DNA from 2 places in the Acrocarpospora sp. B8E8 genome. Region 1 is predicted to be linked to the other one. Evidence: riboswitches for the same ligand, from Rfam matches in the RefSeq annotation. Region 1 holds a riboswitch; the other holds the start of a gene.
What was found. A riboswitch is a leader RNA that binds a small molecule or an ion and turns the genes downstream of it on or off. The one in region 1 is predicted to bind cobalamin.

Region 1 (3,495 bases):
TACCAGCCCGGCACCCGAATGCGGCCCGTCAGGGCAGAAGGGATCAGGAGCGCTCGGATCGCAGGAGAACCGGCATTCCTCCGCCACCTCCACCGGCGGCAGCAGCGCCGCCAGCGCCCGCACGATGGTCGACTTGGCCGTGCCCTTCTCCCCCCGGACCAGGACGCCGCCCACCCGCGGCGACACCGCGTTGAGCACGAGCGCCAGTTTCAGATCCGCCAACCCAACAACCGCGCTAAACGGATACGTCACCGCAGATACGCCCTTTTCTCAAGACCGAAACCTCAGAAGGCTGGTCAAATGAAGGAATCCACCACCGCTATCCCTCAAAACCAGCCTCCGAAATAGCCGAAAAACCAGGAAAAATTCCTTCGGACCCCCGTGAGGCCCCCATCAAAGGTCCCCATTGTGGTAAGCGAAGGTTCCAGCGCCCGTCGAATCCGCTCAATTCGACTCGGCCCAGCGGCGGAACGTCCACCCGCCAGTACGCGACATCCGGCAACCCCAGCGCCGACACCAGCACCGCCCGCACGACCGCCGGATGGGTGACCGCCAGCGACCGCCCGGCGGGGAGCGCACCGAGCCACTCCCCCATCCGGGCGATCAACCCGGCCACCGACTCGCCACCGTGCGGCGCCGCGCCGGGATCGCTCAGCCAGGCCCGTACGCCCTCGGGCTCCTCCGCCGCCACCTCGGCGAACGCCCTCCCCCGCCACCGCCCGAGATCGCAGTCACGCAACCCCGGATCGGCGACCGCCGCCACGCCCAGCCACCGCGCCGTGCCCAGGCAACGCTCCTCGGGCCCGGCCCGCCCCTCGCCCTTGACGACGTCCCCGGCTGGCGGGAGCTCCAGAACGTCGTCAGGGGACGGGAAGGCGGCGGCCCTGACGGCCGCCGTCCTGCCATGGGCGACCACGATCACCCGCGCCGCTCGCGCAGCCACGATCAGGCCGGTACGCCCTGCGGCGCCCCGGCCACCCGTTCACTCCGATGCCAGAGGTACGCGTACGAAACCCCCAGCACCCCCCACAACACGACCTGAGTCCCTAACGACGAAACCCGGAAGTCCCACAGCAAGTCCGCCGGAAACCCTTCGGGAACCTCCGACACGACCGGCAGGAACACCCACGCTGCCGTGACCGGGACAAGGAACCCCAACCCGGTCGCCAGCCACCGCACCGGTTCCCCGTTGACCTCGAAGATCCGGCGCGCGACCGCGGCGGCGGCCATCGCCAGCAACCCGATCGCGACCGCGACCAGGTAGAGCGACGTCCGCGATCCGATCGTCGCCGGATCCCCCACCGCAGGCGGATTAGCCGGATATTTCACGAACGGCACCAGGACAACGGCCACGAATCCGGCCGCCGCCAGGGTGATCGACAACACGCTCCCGGAGCGGGGCCCGATACGCCCCCGTACCAGGGCGAACGCGAGGCCGAACAGGCCGCCGACGGCGAGGCCGTACAAAGCGGTGGCGAGGAACAATCCCCCCAGCTGGCCGCTTCTGCTGACGAGGGGAACCTCGGCATGGGCGTGCGCGGCGGCCTCTTCGAGGGCGATCGCGCTGTCGATGTGCGGCTCGCCGGCGAAGTAGGCGAAAACGCCCGCGGCGAGTCCTGCGATGATTCCGGCGAGCAGGCCCCGGACGAACAGCGGGCGGATCATCAGTGGCACGGAACGCCGAGCAGATGACGGCCGTCGTGCATGAGCTCGTGCAGGTAGTCACCCGCCTGGGAGATCGCCCCCTGGTCGAAGGTGACCAGATAGGCCACCAGCAGGAGAACGGGCACGGCCAGCGCCCACCAGGCCAGGTTGCGAAGCGGAATGGGCTGAACATGCGGGGCTGAGAGCTGGCTCACGCCACGGTCCTCCTCCGGGATTACGCGTCCCTGTCGTCGGTCTGTGGCGGGTGGTGACCTGGCTCCCCTCATCGGGAGGGTTACAGTGGCGCGACCGCACCGGAGTTACACCGGATTTCCCTCACGCCGCCACAATTCACCGGGAACGTACCCCCGAACGGACAAACCCGTCAACCCGGCTATCCTTCGCCGGTGAGCGCGGCCACCAGGTCGGCGGCCGTCCTGCACCGGTCGAGCAGCTCGCCCACGTGGGCTTTCGTCCCGCGCAGCGGCTCCAGCGTGGGCACCCGCTGCAGCGACTCCCGCCCGGGAATGTCGAAGATCACAGAATCCCAGGACGCGGCGGCCACCGACTCGCTGTACTGCCGGAGGCAGCGCCCCCGGAAATAGGCCCGCGTATCGGTCGGCGGCGTCTCGATGGCGCGTTCGACGTCGTCCTCGGTCACCAGCCGCTGCATCCGCCCGCGAGCCACCAGCCGGTTGTACAGCCCTCGATCCGGGCGGATGTCCGCATACTGCAGGTCGACCAGCCCGAGCCGGGGATGCGACCAGGGCAGGTTGTCCCGCGTCCGGTACCCCTCCAGGAGTTCCAGCTTGGCCACCCAGTCGAGCTCGCGCGACAGCTGCATCGGATCCTCGGCCAGCCGGGTCAGCACCGACTCCCACCGGTTCAGCACGTCCTTGGTCATCTCATCCAGACCCGCGCCATACCGGTCCTCGACATACTTGCGGGCCTGCTCCAGATACTCCATCTGCAGCTGTACGGCCGTCATCTTGCGCCCGTTCCGCAGCGAGATCTCATACTTGCAGGTCGGATCATGCGAAACCGCCCGCAGCGCGGCGACCGGCGACTCCACGGAGAGATCGCTGGTGAGGAACCCGTCCTCGATCATCGCGAGCACCAGCGCGGTCGAGCCCAGCTTCAGGTAAGTGGAAATCTCCGACATGTTGGCGTCGCCGATGATCACGTGGAGGCGGCGGTACTTCTCCGGGTCCGCGTGCGGCTCGTCCCGGGTGTTGATGATCGGCCGCTTCAGCGTCGTCTCCAGGCCGACCTCGACCTCGAAGAAGTCGGCGCGCTGGCTGATCTGGAACCCGTCGCCGCGGGAATCCTGCCCGATCCCGACCTTCCCGGCGCCGCACACCACCTGCCGCGACACGAAGAACGGCGTCAGATGCCGGACGATGTCCGCGAACGGCGTGGCCCGCCGCATCAGGTAGTTCTCGTGGCAGCCGTAGGAGGCGCCCTTGCTGTCGGTGTTGTTCTTGTAGAGCTGGATGGGGGCGTTGCCCGGCATGCCCGACGCCCGGACGGCGGCGTCGTGCATCACCCGTTCGCCCGCCTTGTCCCAGATCACGGCCGCCCGGGGGTTGGTGCACTCGGGCGTGGAATACTCCGGATGGGCGTGATCCACATACAGCCGCGCGCCGTTGGTGAGGATCACGTTGGCCAGGCCCAGATCCTCGTCGGTCAGCTGGCTGGAGTCAGCCGCCTCCCTGGCCAGATCGAACCCGCGGGCGTCGCGTAGCGGGTTCTCCTCCTCGAAGTCCCACCGGGCCCGCCTGGCGCGCGCGGCCGACGCCGCGAGGTACGCGTTGACGACCTGCGAAGAGGTCACCATCGCGTTCGCCCCGG
Region 2 (3,495 bases), on a different contig from region 1:
CCATGGCCGAAGCGCGCGGCCGGCTCCCCAAGATCATGATCGCCCCGTGCGACGGCGGCATCGTGACGATCGCCGAGTTCGCCCGGGCCCGGCGTTCCGACCGGCTGATGGTGGCCGGGCCCGCGCTGGTCGCGGCCGCGGCGGGCAACGACGCCGGCGCGCTCATCGCCAGTACCACGCCGCTGGCCAGGATGGCCGGGGAGTGGCTGCTGTTCGTCGCCGCGCCGCGCTCCCGGTTCCGCGACTTCGACGGCCTGGCCAGGACGCTGCTCCGCGATCCCGCCTCGGTCGAGATGGCCGGCCGCGGCCCCGGCAGCCCCGACCATGTCCTGTACGGTCTGACCGCCCGCGGCCTCGGCGCGGACGCCCGGCTGCTCAGATACGCCCCTTTCGCCGACACCCCCCAGGTGGCCGCGGCCCTCCTGGACGGCAGGTTCGCGGTCGGTATCGGCGGCTACCGCGACCTGGAGCCCCGCCTGCGGACCGGCGTGCTCCGGGCGCTCGCGGTGTCCGCCCCCGAACGGATTCCCGGCGTGGACGCGCCGACCTTGATGGAATCCGGCGCGCGTCTCACGTACGCGAACTGGCGGGGGCTGCTCGCGCCCGGCGCGCTCGCCGACGAGGACAGGACCCGGCTGCTGGACGCCTGCCACGACCTCGGCGACTCGGCGGCCTGGCGGCACCTCCTGCTGCGGAACCGGTGGGCGCCCATGTATCTGGCCGACGCCGATTTCCGGGCGTGGCTGGCCACCGAAGCGTACCGCGCCAGGGACGTACTGGCCGATCTTGGGGTGCTTTAGAACACAACTTGTTGGGGTTGCGGATCTGCACGGCACTAGATGTAGGATTCTCGACGTTGCTGGTTCACTCCTCAGAGGGGTGTGAAAAGGGAACCCGGTGTGATTCCGGGACTGCCCCGCAGCGGTGAGCGGGAACGACCGCCGTCACAGGCACTGGGCGCGCACGCGCCTGGGAAGCCACGGCCAGTAGGACGCCCGCGAGTCCGAAGACCTGCCAGCGGCCGACGCGCGGGCCGATGCCCGCGCCGGGTTGTGCCGGGCCTCGTGGGAGGGCCCGCCGACGAGCCGCGCGGTCCTTCGCGTGCTCCGACGCGTGCCGAAACCCCGGACCCGGGGGTGCCGGACTCGCGAGGGAGAGCAGATGACCGATCGATGGGCGATGATCGAGGCCGCGGCGGCCGGGGTGATCACCGATCCGGGGAACTCGAAACGGGCCGCCCGGCTGCTCGGCGAGCTGATCGCCGACGAGGCCGCCGCCGAAGGGGTGCGCACGTTCGCGGAGTCGATCGCCGCGACCCACCGGGCCGGGCTGATCCAGGACCGGCTGGCCGATTTCGTCGCCGCGCACGCGGACAAGCTGAACGAGCTGATCGGCGACGACAACCGGTTCGAGTATTTCGGCCTGCGCACCGTTTACGACCGCTACCTGCTCCGCCACCCCGGAACCCGCCGCGTGCTGGAACGCCCGCAGCACTTCCTCCTCCGGGTCGCCTGCGGCCTGGCCGGGACCGTCGCCGAAGCCGACGAGCTCTACCGCCTGATGGCCGACTTCGCCTACCTGCCCAGCTCGCCCACCCTGTTCAACTCCGGCGCGCGCCGCCCCCAGCTGTCCTCGTGTTTCCTGCTCGACTCGCCCCGGGACGAGCTGGAGGGCATCTACGAGCGATACGCCCAGATCGCCAGGCTGTCCAAGTACGCGGGCGGCATCGGCGTCTCCTGGAGCCGCGTCCGCTCCCGGGGCAGCCTGATCCAGGGCACCAACGGTCTGTCCAACGGCATCGTGCCCTGGCTGCGCACCCTCGACGCCTCCGTGGCCGCCGTCAACCAGGGCGGCAGGCGCAAGGGCGCGGCCTGCGTCTACCTGGAGACCTGGCACGCCGACATCGAGGAGTTCCTGGAACTGCGCGACAACACCGGCGAGGACGCCCGCCGGACGCACAACCTCAACCTGGCCAACTGGGTGCCGGACGAGTTCATGCGCCGCGTCGAAGCCGACGAACCCTGGTCCCTCTTCGACCCCAAAGAGGTTCCCCACCTCATCGACCTGTACAGCTCCGCCTTCGACACCGCCTACCGCGCCGCCGAAGCCGAGGGCCGCTTCGTCAAGCAGTTCCCGGCCCGCACCCTGTACGGCCGGATGATGCGCACCCTCGCCCAGACCGGCAACGGCTGGATGACCTTCAAGGACGCCGCCAACCGCACCTCCAACCAGACGGCGCTCCCCGAGAACGTGATCCACCTGTCCAACCTGTGCACCGAGATCCTGGAGGTCACCACCGACCGCGAGACCGCCGTCTGCAACCTCGGCTCCATCAATCTGGCCGCCCATCTCACGCCGGACGGCGTCGATCTGGTACGGCTGCGCGCGACCGTGCGCAGTGCCGTACGCGTCCTGGACCGCACGATCGACCTGGGCTTCTATCCGACGCCCGAAGCAGAGGTCGCCAACCTTCGCTGGCGGCCGATCGGGCTCGGCGTGATGGGCCTGGCCGACGTGTTCTTCGCGCTGCGGCTGCCGTTCGACTCGCCGGAGGCCCTGGCGCTCTCCACCCGGATCGCCGAGGAGATCGCGCTCGCCGCGTACGCGACCTCCGCCGACCTGGCCGAGGAACGCGGCCCGCACCCCGCCTACGCCGACACCCGCGCCGCGCGCGGCGTCCTGCACCCGGATCATTTCGACGTTCCCGGCAGCCCCGAGTGGGATCGCCTGCGGGCCAGGATCGCGCGAACCGGGTTGCGCAACTCGCTGCTCGTCGCCATCGCCCCGACCGCCACCATCGCGTCCATCGCCGGCTGCTACGAATGCGTCGAGCCCCAGGTCTCCAACGTCTTCAAACGCGAAACCCTCTCCGGCGAGTTCCTCCAGGTCAACCGCTACCTCGTACGCGATCTCCAGGCGCGCGGGCTGTGGACCCAGCGGATCAGGGACGCGATCAAACGCGCCGACGGCTCGGTTCACGACATTCCCGAAATTCCCGGCGACCTCAGACTGCTCTACCGGACGGCGTGGGAGCTCCCGCAGAAGGCGCTCATCGACCTGGCGGCGGGGCGGCAGCCGTACATCGACCAGGCGCAGTCGCTCAACCTGTTCATGGCCGCGCCGACGATCGGCAAGCTCTCCTCCATGTACGCCTACGCCTGGAAGAGCGGCCTGAAAACGACGTACTACCTGCGCTCCCGCCCGGCCACCCGCATCGCGCAGACCACCGTGGCCGCCGAAGCGGTGGCCTGTTCGCTGGAGAACCCCGAGACCTGCGAGGCGTGCCAGTAATGCTGCTCGACCCTGGAATGGACCTGACCCTGCGCCCGATGCGCTACCCCGAGTTCTACGAGCGCTACCGGGCCGCGATCCGCAACACCTGGACGGTCGAGGAGGTCGACCTGCACACCGACCTCGCCGACCTGGCCAGACTCGGCCCCGGCGAGCGGCATCTGATCAACCGCCTGGTCGCGTTCTTCGCCACCGGCGACTCGA

Region 2: another riboswitch for cobalamin. It lies ahead of ABGB08_RS43105 (ribonucleoside-diphosphate reductase subunit alpha); the one in region 1 lies ahead of ABGB08_RS41520 (CbtB domain-containing protein).

What each region holds. Positions count from the first base shown of each region.
Region 1 covers NZ_JBDPLV010000063.1:9,139-12,633, reverse strand. The annotation lists gene ABGB08_RS41535 (VWA domain-containing protein) at 1-222, opposite strand, end outside; gene ABGB08_RS41530 (histidine phosphatase family protein) at 320-943, opposite strand; gene ABGB08_RS41525 (CbtA family protein) at 946-1,665, opposite strand; gene ABGB08_RS41520 (CbtB domain-containing protein) at 1,665-1,859, opposite strand; cobalamin riboswitch at 1,891-2,029, opposite strand; gene dop (depupylase/deamidase Dop) at 2,039-3,495, opposite strand, start outside.
Region 2 covers NZ_JBDPLV010000068.1:39,878-43,372, reverse strand. The annotation lists gene ABGB08_RS43110 (tripartite tricarboxylate transporter substrate-binding protein) at 1-800, shown strand, start outside; cobalamin riboswitch at 844-1,034, shown strand; gene ABGB08_RS43105 (ribonucleoside-diphosphate reductase subunit alpha) at 1,162-3,291, shown strand; gene ABGB08_RS43100 (ribonucleotide-diphosphate reductase subunit beta) at 3,291-3,495, shown strand, end outside.